DNA from 3 places in the Aeribacillus sp. FSL W8-0870 genome. Region 3 is predicted to be linked to each of the others. Evidence: riboswitches for the same ligand, from Rfam matches in the RefSeq annotation. Region 3 holds a riboswitch; each other region holds the start of a gene.
The links. A riboswitch is a leader RNA that binds a small molecule or an ion and turns the genes downstream of it on or off. The one in region 3 is predicted to bind cobalamin.
Positions count from the first base shown of each region.

Region 1: linked by a shared signal. The riboswitch ahead of metE (5-methyltetrahydropteroyltriglutamate--homocysteine S-methyltransferase) and the one ahead of NSU02_RS15460 (ribonucleoside-diphosphate reductase subunit alpha) in region 3 are both predicted to bind cobalamin.
Region 2: linked by a shared signal. The riboswitch ahead of NSU02_RS07030 (ABC transporter substrate-binding protein) and the one ahead of NSU02_RS15460 (ribonucleoside-diphosphate reductase subunit alpha) in region 3 are both predicted to bind cobalamin.

Region 1 covers NZ_CP150165.1:3,953,869-3,958,129, forward strand. Annotated here, with positions in the region: gene nfsA (oxygen-insensitive NADPH nitroreductase) at 1-369, opposite strand, end outside; gene NSU02_RS19055 (BCCT family transporter) at 632-2,218, shown strand; cobalamin riboswitch at 2,405-2,604, shown strand; gene metE (5-methyltetrahydropteroyltriglutamate--homocysteine S-methyltransferase) at 2,755-4,261, shown strand, end outside.
Region 2 covers NZ_CP150165.1:1,456,670-1,460,930, reverse strand. Annotated here, with positions in the region: gene NSU02_RS07040 (adenosylcobinamide amidohydrolase) at 1-486, opposite strand, end outside; gene NSU02_RS07035 (iron ABC transporter permease) at 488-1,549, opposite strand; gene NSU02_RS07030 (ABC transporter substrate-binding protein) at 1,512-2,486, opposite strand; cobalamin riboswitch at 2,590-2,769, opposite strand; gene NSU02_RS07025 (N-acetylmuramoyl-L-alanine amidase) at 2,965-4,261, shown strand, end outside.
Region 3 covers NZ_CP150165.1:3,185,444-3,189,704, reverse strand. Annotated here, with positions in the region: gene NSU02_RS15465 (ribonucleotide-diphosphate reductase subunit beta) at 1-153, opposite strand, end outside; gene NSU02_RS15460 (ribonucleoside-diphosphate reductase subunit alpha) at 166-2,430, opposite strand; cobalamin riboswitch at 2,566-2,745, opposite strand; gene NSU02_RS15455 (Hsp20/alpha crystallin family protein) at 2,879-3,319, opposite strand; gene NSU02_RS15450 (IS701 family transposase) at 3,465-4,261, opposite strand, start outside.

The DNA.
Region 1 (4,261 bases), 770 kb from region 3:
TAATGCAGCATTTTGCGCGGCCAATGCCGCATCAATAAGCGCAACCATAAATTTTTCTGTGCTTTCCAAGGATACCGTCACGTCTTTATCTTCCATTTCGCCTATTAGTTCGTGCCGGTGCAGATCTGCGCAAAAAACAAATAAATGGCCGCTTTTTTCCACATAGTCTTGGTTCCCCGCCAGTTCCGCAAGTTTTTTTTTCGTTTCCGGATTTTTCACCCCAATGATTGAGTAAGCTTGTATGTAACTTGAAGTCGAGGCCGATTGGGCACATTCCACAATTAAGCGTATTTGTTCATCCGTAAGCGGCCGATCTTCAAATTTTCGAACGGATCGATGGTTTAAAATGGTTTCGATCACTTTATTCATCATCATCATCCTTTCTTTTATATTCTTTTCTCAAAGTTTAACTTTTTTAGACGCCCATTTCATCGATTTTGTTTTTCGGCCAAGCAAAATGTGAAACGTAAGGATTTGGCCGTAATCGAGAGCATTTATAAGGATTTCTTATAAAAAATAAAATAAATTGAATAAAAAAGCTTATTACGACAAATTAATCTGAAAAATTAAACTTTCTATCAATTTTGTTTAAAGATATAATAAAATGTAATCTTTTTTAAAGGGGGATTTGATGAAGAATCGAAACATTATGGATTGGCCGACCTTTATCGGGGCGCTGCTTTTGCTGTTAATTGTAGCCGCTCCATTAGCAGTATTCCCTGAACAAGGCGAAGCCATTGTATTAGCTGCCAGCAGCTTTTTAACACAAAAATTTGGAATATTGTATTTAATCATGGGTGCAGCAGTATTGATTTTTATTCTTTATGTTTCTTTTAGCCGATACGGAAAAATCAAACTGGGGGATCCTTTAGAAAAGGCTGAGTTTCCGACATTATCTTGGGCAGCTATGCTTTTTTGCGCTGGAATTGGATCAAGTGTTCTTTATTGGGGAACGATTGAATGGGCTTACTACTATACGGGACCTCCATTTGGCATCGAACCTAGATCAAAAGAAGCCGTTGAATGGGCGGCCGCATATGGAATTTTTCATTGGGGACCGACGGCATGGGCCATCTATTGCCTCCCTGCCCTGCCAATCAGCTATTTCTATTATGTAAAGAAAAAACCGGTGTTAAAAGTAAGCGAAGCGTGCCGGCCTCTCATTGGCAAAAAAGCAGATGGACCAATAGGCAAAATCATTGATGTCTTGTTTATGTTTGGTTTGCTGGGCGGAGCTGGAACGACACTCGCTTTAGGGACGCCGCTCATTACAGAAGGAATTCATGAACTTTCCGGCATCGAACCTTCGATGACACTCCAAACAGTGGTTTTGCTTATTTGTACATTGATCTTCGCAGCAAGCGCTTACTCCGGTTTGCGGAAAGGCATTAAAATTTTGAGCGACATCAACCTATGGCTTGCCGTATTATTGTTGGTGTTTGTCTTCCTTGCCGGCCCGACCGTCTTTCTGGCGGAAACGGCCGTCAACAGCATCGGCATCATGCTTGATCATTACATGCGGATGTCTTTATGGACTGAACCTTTTAACAGTTTAGGACCGTTTGAACGAACAGGCTTTCCGGAATCATGGACGGTATTTTATTGGGCTTGGTGGCTCGTGTACGCTCCATTTGTCGGCTTGTTCGTCGCTAAAATTTCAAAAGGACGCACTGTCCGCGAAATGACGCTCGGAACAGTAGTATATGGAACGCTCGGCTGCATTCTCTTTTTTGGGATTTTAGGAAACTTTGGATTATTTTTAGAACTGACAGGCCAATACCATGTAACAGCTACATTAGATGAACATGGCGGATCAGCAGCCATTATCGGAATATTGAAACAATTGCCGTTAAGCAACATTGTGATTGCCGTATTTACTGTGCTTGCCGTGATCTTTTTAGCAACAACGTTTGATTCAAGCTCTTATATTTTAGCATCTGTTGTCCAAAAAGAAGTTGCCGATGAACCTTTGCGATGGAACCGTTTATTTTGGGCTTTTGCTCTTTCCGTTTTGCCGCTTATTTTAATGTACCTCGGCGGATTGTCCACATTGCAGACTGTTAGCATTATTGGCGGTTTCCCTTTGTTGTTTATTTTTGTCCTTTTAGCCGGTTCTTTTATCAAAGCGGCAAACCAAGATTTTTATTCCAGTAAATCTCAATTATTTAAAATGTATCCTAAAAAGAAAGGCGTGAAAAGAAACCTTCTCTCGAAATAACTGTTTTCCGGAAAAATCCCAACCGCTGTAAAGACCCGCAGAAAACCTTTATGTTCTGGCGGGTTTTTGTCATGTAAAGCGGAAGAAATCGCAAGCCATCTACTTTCCTAAAAAATTTTTCTTTTTAATTGCAAATGTGGTGTTGAAAAATAAAAAAAAATCCTCTATTCTGATAATTATAGTTTCATATGTGTACCAGCAACAGGTGCGTCATATTGCAGCCGCAATATGCGCTTAAAAGGGAAGTTTGGTGAAATTCCAACACGGTCGCGCCACTGTGATGGGGAGCTTTTGATCATCAGCCACTGTTTCTGCCAGAGAAATGGGAAGGAGATCAAAAGCGTTGAACCTAAGTCAGGAGACCTGCCTGTTGTATGCACTACGACCTACGCGTCATAGGGAGGAGTGAGAAGCCATGTTCATGTTGAAACCATTTGGGTGCCTCAACACGAGCTAGGATATCCAGTCCCTCTTTTATTAGCGTAAAGAGGGCTTTTTTATTGTGTTGAGCAAAAATCAAATGGGAGGTTTTCGTAATGGCAGCCATTAGTTCAAATCTTGGCTATCCGCGAATTGGCGAACGCCGGGAATGGAAAAAAGCTTTGGAATTATTTTGGAATGGAGACATTTCTGAAAGCAGCTTACTGGAAACGTTGAAAAAGATCCGTCTTTCCAACTTAAAGAAACAGCATGAAAGCGGAATTGAGCTGATTCCCGTAGGAGATTTTTCGTTTTATGACCACGTTCTCGATACTGCTTTCATGTTTGGATATATTCCTTCGAGGTTCCAGCATATGGATCCCCGTTCCATCAAAACATATTTCGCAATGGCAAGGGGATCCGAAGAAGCCGAGGCTTTAGAAATGACAAAATGGTTTGATACAAATTATCATTATATCGTTCCGGAACTGGAAAATAAGCCGCCTGCTTTTTTGGAAAACCGTCTGCTCAAGCTTTACAATGAAGCAAAAGACGAACTAAATATTGAGACAAAACCTGTTGTTTTAGGGCCGATTACTTTTTTAATGCTGGCGAAAAAATATGAAAAACGAGATTTTTATAAGCATTTATCTGCTTTCATCCCAGTTTATATTCAATTGTTGACAGAGTTGCATCAAGCAGGCGCAAAGTGGGTGCAAATCGATGAGCCTGTTCTCGTTCAGGAAATTGATGAGTCATTGATTCCGTTGTTTAAAGAAGTGTATGAAGCTTTTCACGAAGCGAATCCATCTTTGAACATACTGTTGCAAACTTATTTTGAAAGTCTTTCTCACTATCAACATATCGTTTCATTGCCTGTTGCTGCTATCGGTCTTGATTTTGTACATGATGGGGGAGCCAACAGTGCAAACATCCAAAAATTCGGGTTTCCAAAAGACAAAATATTGGCTGCCGGTTTAATCAGCGGCCGCAACATATGGAGGGCATCATTAGAAGAAAAAGCAAGCAAAATTGATTTTCTCGCTCAGCATGTTGATGTTGATCGATTGATCATTCAACCTTCCTGCAGCTTGCTCCATGTGCCGGTTACCGTAAAAAATGAACACGAATTGCCGGAAATTTTAAAAAATGCTCTCTCCTTTGCAGACGAAAAATTAAGTGAAGTCCATCAGCTGACACAATATGCAAAAGGTGAATTAAGTATAAGCGATTTACGATACGATGACCGTTATTACACGCAATTTATGAATTCTGATTTTCGGACAAACCGAAACGTGCAAGAGGCAGCCGCCAAGATTGAATCCTACCCGACGAACCGTGTGGACTTTTCTGTTCGGCGCAAGCTGCATAAAAATAGATGGAACTTGCCAATTCTACCGACAACAACGATCGGCAGCTTTCCGCAAACGAAAGAAATCCGCCAAACCCGTTTAAAATGGCGGAAAGGCGAATACACAAACGAGCAATATGAGTCTATTATCAAAGATGAAATCAAAAAATGGATTGATATTCAGGAACAGCTTGAACTTGATGTATTGGTCCACGGGGAATTTGAACGAACGGACATGGTGGAATATTTCGGAGAAAAACTAAAAGGAATTG
Region 2 (4,261 bases), 1.7 Mb from region 3:
TAATAAAAGCAAAACGGGGTTTTGTGCAAGAGCCTGCGCTAAAAAAACCCTCTGTTTTTCCCCGCCGCTTAATTCATTGATCGCTTTATTTTTTAAGTGGGAAATATTCGTCTGCTCCATGGTCTTTTGGATGATTTGTTCATCTTCTCCCGTCAACCGCTTGAAGAAACCCGTTTGAAAAGGATAACGGCCGAGCGCCACTGTCTCCCAAACGGTATAATCAAACATTTGCGTTGGGATTTGCGGCAATGAAGCGATGTTTTGCGCCAATTTTTTCGGAGAATAAGCAGAAAGAGGTTTGCCGGCAAGCTCGATCGTGCCGCTTTTAACCGGAAGAATCCCGCTGATCATTTTTAATAGTGTCGTCTTTCCACTCCCGTTTGGCCCCAAAATGCCAAATATTTCCCCTTTTTTTACTGAGAAGGAAAGGTTTTCGATAATCTTTCGCTCTTGATAGCCTCCCGAAATGTTCTTGACTTGCAGCATGTTACCCTCTTCTTTCCATTCTTTGTTTCATTAAAATAAAGGCAAAGCTGGGAGCGCCGATTAAAGCCGTGATCACACCGATCGGAAGTTCTGTCGGCGACACGATCGTTCTTGAAACGAGATCCGCCAAAATTAAAAAAGCGGCGCCAAAAATGGCGGACAGAGGGAGAAGATGGCGATAATCACTTCCCCAAAGCAGCCTGTTTACATGCGGGATGACAAGACCGACAAACCCAATCGTTCCGCTGATGGCAACGGCCGCACCGGCTAAACAAGAGGATGATGCTAAAATAAACAGCTTTCTCCTTTTTACATGGACCCCAAGCTGCTTCGCCTTTTCTTCGCCAAAGGACAGAGCGTTTAATTCTGTTCCGTTTACAAAAATCAAAATGGACCCGATTAAAAAAAACGGCAAAAGCATCAATACGTATCCCCAGCCGCGCATCGCAACGCTTCCTAACAACCAGTTGACAATTTGTCGCAATTCTTCGCCTGTCAGGGCAATCATTAATGAAATGAAAGCACTTAAAAAGGAACTTAAAATAATTCCGGTCAGCACAATCGTTTCAATCCTCATCGTTTTTTCAATGAAATTGGCGAACAAAATCACAGCCAAAATCGTTAAAAAACCCGTAAAAATGCTGACAACCGGCAAAGTGAATGAGCCGAAAAAAGGAATTTGAATGCCGAAAAAAAGAACAAGTACAGCACCTAAAGAAGAACCTGATGAAACACCGAGCGTATAAGGATCTGCCAAAGGGTTTTGCAAAAGCCCTTGATAACAAGCCCCCGCCATTGCAAGCGAGGCTCCGACAAGTCCGGCTAAAACGACACGAGGAAGTCGAATATCAAGCACAATGCTTTTCATGCTTTCATCAATGTCCGGCGCCAAACCGGTATAGAACAGTTGATTGAAAATTATTTGGAAAATATCCTTAAACGTGATGTGAAACGTTCCGATAGAAATTCCTAAAAAGACGGAAAAAATAAGAAAACAAGCGGTCGCCGTATAGGCGACCACATGTTTATTTTTTGTAGACATCCGGATAAATTGCTTTCGCAAGTTCTTCTACTCCTTCAACCAATCTTGGGCCTGGGCGGCTCACCAAGTCGGAATGCACATCGTAAACCCGTTTATTTTTCACCGCTGATACATTTTCCCATCCTTTGCGTGCCAACACCTGGTCAACAGCTTTATCGACGTAATAGCCGTATGTCGTCACAATGACGTCTGGGTTCAGTTTTACAACGGCTTCTTCCGTCATTTGCGGCCAGCCTTCTTGATCGCCCGCTGCATTTTTTGCTCCAATGATCGTTAGCATTTCATCCATAAACGTTCCTTTTCCCGTCGTATAGATTTGTGGTGCGGGATTCACTTCGACAAAAACAGACACTTTTTGATCATCCGGAATCGTTTTTCCTTTTTCTTGAATATCCGCCAGTTTCGTTTTCATCTCAGCCACAATATCTTCGGCTTTGTCACTTGTCCCTGTAATTTTGCCGATTGTTTGGATGGAGTCATACACTTTATCAAATGATTGGGCATCTTCGACTACAAAAACATTTATTCCCGCATCTTTCAGCTGCTTCAGCCCTTCCTGCGAGTTATGGGCGCTGGAAGCATGCGCTAAAACAAGATCCGGTTTTAAAGAAATAATTTTTTCAACATTAAATTCCATCCCGCCAACCTTTTCTTTGTTTTGAACATCTTCCGGATAGTTGTCATTATCACTTACACCGACAATTTGTTCACCCAACCCTAAAGCATAGGCAATTTCAGTATTGCTTGGAATTAGCGAAACAATCCGCTCCGGTTTTTCGCTTACCGTCACCTCATTTCCTAAACCGTCCTTGACCTTCACCGGAAATTGTGAAGCCGTCTCTTCCGTCTTTTGATTGCTTTTGTTTTCAGACGGCTCTGATGTATTTTGTTGGCCGCATCCAGCCGCAATTCCAAATAGAAGTAATAAGGCTAAAAATAGTGCAGATAATTTTTTCATCATTTTCCTCCTCCAATAAAAAACATCTTCTTGAATTCGATAAGAAGATGTCTGAAAACGTACATATGTATTGTTTTCAAACACCTCCCTATCCGCGTAGGGTTTTAGGTGTGCTCAAACAGGCAGGTCTCCTGGCTCATGGTCATCGCTCCCTGAACCTTCCCGTAGACACAGTGGCATTTTCAGGTTGCTCCCATTCACAGTGGCGGGACCGCGTTGGATTTTCACCAAACTTCCCTTTTAAGCGGACAAAAGTGTCCGCACCTGTTTGCTTTTGAATGAAATTGTCGACGAATGTAATTATACATCATTCAAATCCGTTCTGGTAGAAAAAATGTGAAAATGCTATGTCAAGTTTTATATTGGACTTTTTATAAGGTTTTCAATTCAACCGTGTTGATTTGAACCGATTACCGTAAAAATGAATAAAATTTTAATGGATGGGTAATTGATTTTAGGAACGAAGGAGGATCCATAAGTGACAGTCGTTCTTTTAGACCCAGGCCACGGTGGAAGTGATCCTGGTGCAACATTTAGAAGCTATGAAGAAGAAGACTTTACGCTGACTATTGCCTTAATAGCCAGAGACCATTTGCTAGAAAACTTTCAAGTAGATGTCGTGATGACACGAACGAACGATCGCACTGTCAGTTTAGAAGAAAGAACGAGTTTGGCAAACAGACTAAATGTCGATTTTTTCTGCTCCATCCATGTCAATTCAGGGGGCGGAACAGGATTTGAAAGCTATATTTACAACCGCGGTGCATCCAATAAAACGATTCAATACCGTTCCATCATTCATAATCATATTATGAGCGTAATCGGGCCAAAATATAACGTACAAGACCGCGGAAAAAAAAGCGCCAATTTTTTTGTGTTGAGAGAAACGAAAATGCCCGCGGTTCTATTGGAAACATTATTTATCGATAATCCTAACGATATCAAATTGTTAACCTCTTCTGCTTTTATAAGTGATTTTGCCGCCAGTGTGGCGGAAGGGATAGGAAAAGCCCTTAATTTAAAGAGAAAGACAAGCACAACAAAAAAGCCGTCGACAAAACCGTCGGCTCCTGCTTCAAACAACACGCTTTACAAAGTGATTGCCGGTTCCTTCAAAGAGCGTAAAAATGCAGAACAACGCGTAAAGGAACTGAAGGGAAAAAACGTGGACAGTTTTATTTCACCTGCTAATGTTAACGGCACAAGTTTTTACCGTGTTCAAGCAGGGGCTTTTCAACATTTGGAAAATGCGAAGGAGCAACTGGCAAAACTTGTGCAGCTGGGCTATAAAGATGCTTTTATTTTAACTCCCGAAGAGCAGCGAGCAAATCCGCCAAGGCAAAATCAACTAGCCAGCTTGCTGTCTACATCAGAGCCGCAAGCATCCGCTACAGAAGACATTTCTATTTTAGGAGAACCGCTTTTATCAGGAACATTGTTGGATCAGTTCGTAAAAAATACGAATCCAGATGCACCTCAACTGGGCGATTTATATATCCAATTAAGCAAACTATACGGAATACGCGGTGATATCGCTTACGCACAAGCCATTCATGAGACGAACTATTTTCGCTTCACCGGGGTTGTCGACCGCAGCCAAAACAATTTTGCCGGAATTGGAGCGACAGGCCCGAATGTCCGAGGAGCAAGCTTCTCCACACCAAGAGAAGGAGTTCTCGCTCATTTGCAGCACTTGTTTGCTTATGCGACAACAAAGCCTCTTCCAGGTGATGAGCCGCTTGTAGATCCAAGATTTCATTATGTGAAGCGCGGAT
Region 3 (4,261 bases):
GTTTGCGAGCATCCGTTTATATTTTGGATATGCCCACGGGTAGGCGACATCATCCCAATTGAGCACGTTGGAACATTTTCCGTTCACTATTGCTGTTGAACGGTTTGGTGCATCAGGATCCATAATAACTCGTTTTGTTAATGTTTGCTCCATATTACTTCCTCCTTAACTTGCACATGATTCACATTCATAAATGTCGCTTGATGTCGAACGGACATAATACGTTGTTTTTAATCCGGATTTCCAAGCTGTCAAATGAAGCTCCAGCAATTCTTTCGCTTTAATCGTGTTTAGGACGTAAAAGTTGAAGGAAATGGACTGGTCAATATGTTTCTGGCGCACTGCATTTTGTTTGATGCTCCATGTTTGGTCGATCAAATAAGCGGATTTATAATACCAAGTCGTTTTCGCATTTAAGTCGGGAACGGTAACTGGAATTTTGTAGTCTTTCTTTTCCTCTGAATAAACTTTTTGGAAAATTGGATCGATGCTTGCTGTGCTTCCGGCTATAATGGAGGTCGATGCGTTCGGTGCGACCGCCATTAAATAGCTGTTGCGAATCCCAAAAGTCTGCACTTTTTCCTTTAATTCCTGCCATTTTTTTGACGTATAACCGCGGATTTCAAAATATCGCCCTGTATCCCACTCCGAGCCTTTAAAGAGAGGGTATGCGCCTTTTTCTTTTGCGAGCTCCATACTCGACTGAATGGTTAAATACGCAATTTTTTCATATAGTTGGTCGACAAATTGGACTGCCTCGTCGCTTTCCCATGTAATTTCCTTTAGTGCAAATAAATGATGCATGCCAAACGTTCCAAGACCGATTGCACGGTATTTTTCATTTGTAAGCTTTGCCTGTAATACCGGAATGTTATTTAAATCGATAACGTTGTCCAGCATCCGCACTTGAATAGGGATTAAACGTTCCAGAACGTTGTCTGGAACAGCCCGTGCCAAGTTGATGGAAGAAAGGTTGCAGACGACGAAATCGCCGGGCTTTTTCACAATGACAATTTTTCCATCTTCAACATATTGTTCTTCAACAGTAGTAGCACTTTGATTTTGCGCAATCTCTGTGCATAAATTGCTGCAATAAATCATGCCGGCATGCTTGTTTGCGTTTTTTCGATTCACTTCATCCCGATAAAACATAAAAGGCGTTCCCGTTTCAAGCTGGCTGATCATAATCCGTTTCATTATTTCAATCGCAGGCACTTTTTCTTTAGATAAGGAAGGATGATTCACGCACTCAAAATATTTTTCCCGAAAGCTGCCGTTACCTTTTTCTTCATCATAATAATCTTCCAGACTGAATCCCATGACTTTGCGAACTTCGTGGGGATCGAACAAATACCAGTCCCCGCGCTTTTCAACTTGCTCCATAAATAGGTCAGGAATGCATACACCTGTAAATAAATCATGGGTGCGCAGCCGTTCGTCTCCGTTATTTAATTTTGCATCTAGGAAGGCGAAAATATCTTTATGCCAAACATCCAAATAAACGGCAATTGCTCCTTTTCTTTGGCCGAGCTGGTCGACGCTCACTGCCGTATTATTTAATTGCTTCATCCAAGGAATGACACCTGATGAAACTCCTTTGAACCCCCGGATATCGCTTCCGCGGCTTCTGATTTTCCCTAAATAAACTCCAATGCCTCCGCCGCTTTTAGAAACATTGGCAATATCAGTGTTCGAATCATAAATGCCTTGAAGGCTGTCGTCTACCGTATCAATAAAGCAGCTTGAAAGCTGACCGACTGATTTTCCTGCATTAGCCAATGTAGGTGTTGCAACCGTCATATATAAATGGCTCAATGCCCAATACGCTTCCTTTACAAGATGCAAACGTTTGGACGGATGCTCGTTGATCATTAACGTCATAGCGATGATCATAAAACGTTCCTGTGGAAGCTCAAATGTTCGTTTATGAAAATCTTTAGCTAAATACCGGTCGTAAAGGGTCCTTAATCCGATGTATGTAAACAGCTTGTCCTTCTCAGGATCAATGGCATTTCCCAGCTCCATAATTTCCTCTTTTGAATAATGCTCTAGCAAAAGAGGGCTGTAGATTCCAAGATCGGTTAATGTTTCGATTAACAAATAAAAATCGCCGTAGCCCGGTTGGTTGTAATTTCTGTTTTGGCTCGCTTCATAGTAAATTTTTTCAAGAAATACGTGTGCAGCTAAAAAAGTCCAATCCGGCTCACTTTCCGAAATGTTTGCTAAAGCTTCAATAATCAGCAGGTTTGTAAATTTTTCAAGATCATCAATCTGCTGGTATTGTAGGGTTGTCGACACTCTCTCGCTGTATTCATGAAAGGAAAGGGATGGAAACTTTTTTTCAAGCTGTCTTAGATAAAGCTCCCAATCGCTCCTGTTAAAATGATTTTGAAAAACCTCGTATAGATTTAATGCTTTCGTAATATTCATCAAACATCCTCCTTATCAAAATAAAAAACCGCTCAGGAAGCTGAGCGGATCAAACGATGATTAAAAGGGAGGCAGTTTACAAGGCGAAACTACTCCATTCAAACCATCGTTTCATCTTCCCAACCCCCGAAGAATTAGAAACGTTCGGACAAAGGCAGGTCTCCTGACTCGTGCTTCATCCTACTTTGAATCCTTCCCATACGAAACGTACAGTGGATTATTCATTTCGTAGCACTCACAGTTGCGGGGACAGTTCCGGATTCTCACCGGATTCCCTTTTAAGCTGAAAACAGCACCTTTGTCGTTAGGTTTTCAATATATAGTATTTAATTGTTTTTGATTACACAATATATAGATTTTTGATGTTATATATTCATCATAATCGTACTTGGCGAAAATTGCAATAAAAAAGTGAGGCTGATTGAAATTTTGCAACCTCACGAAACAATTAATGAAACTGAATATCAATTTTCTTTTTGTTGTTTTCGGTTTGTTTTGGAATACGGATTTCCAAAACGCCATTTTTATATGTCGCGCTCACTTCTTCTTCTTTTACATTTGCCGGCAATGCAACAGCGCGGTGAAACCGCCCTACAAACCGTTCGCGTCTATGCATTTCTTCTTCCTTTACTTCTTTGCTTCTTTGAATTGTGCCGCTGATCGTAAGAACGTTGCGATCAAGATGAATGTCAACGTCTTCCTTTTTTTCAAGGCCGGGCAAATCACACGTAACAATTACTTCATTAGCAGTTTCATGAATATCAAGCCGGGGGGTATTCATAGTCTCAAAGTTTTCAAAAAAATGCGGGAAGCTTTCAGAAAAAACGCGATTCATGTTTCGTCTAAATTGGTTGATCTCAGAAAAAGGATCGTAAGGAATGAGAGCCATATGATTGTTCCTCCTTTGATTTTTTTACAGAAAATATTATTTGTGTTGAGAAGAGAAATATACATAAAGCAGAGTTTAAATTACTGTAGTTGAGCAATTTTCATTACAATAATTACCATGTAAAAAGAGACAAACGGAGTACCCCTTATGCCACATGAAGCTGTTTTTTAACGACATCAATGGGAATATCTTGTTTCGCTGCATCGTAAATAAACTCCACGAGGCTATGTCCTTTCTTCTTTCGAAGGAAGTCAAGCCCGGTAGAGAAATCGCTGTTGGATTCGACCATACTGTACACATAAGCGAGTTGCACCAAGATCCAATACCGTTTCACCGCCCGACGTTGACGAACGCGGTACCCATCGAGCTTCAGCTGGTCTTTCGCTTGTCGAAAAAAGCATTCGATCGACCAACGCTGGGCATAGTAGCGCAAGATCTCTTCATCGCTTAGCTCCCGGTCGGTGCTCAAGACGCAGTGAAGATGTTCAGGTGTCATCGGCTGATCGGCTTTCCAAGCCAACAACACAACGGCATCATCGAGACCTTTCAGCGCTCCCTCGTAGCGATACACGCGATAACGCTCTTCTCCCACCGTGACGAGATGGGTGTCGTTCGGTTCGATATAGCGGGCAAACTGTTTGGCTTGGATGGCGATGCCTTTTGGATAAAGAACCCGATTCGTCTTGAGCATCGCAATGACGTGGAATCCTTTTTTCAGGCAGGCTTCCACGAGTGTTTTCGATGGGTACCAAGAATCCATCAGCACATAAACAGAACCGTGCACATCCAAAGAAGAAAGCATCTCGATGGCCCATTGACCCTTGCTTTTCCCATCCGCCTTGTCGTAGAGGCGAAACGCAAAGGGAAAGGCTTGCGTCATCGTATGAACCATGAGCCAGACGAGAGAGTGTCCCCAAATCGACTTTTTGTCCGCGTGAGAAT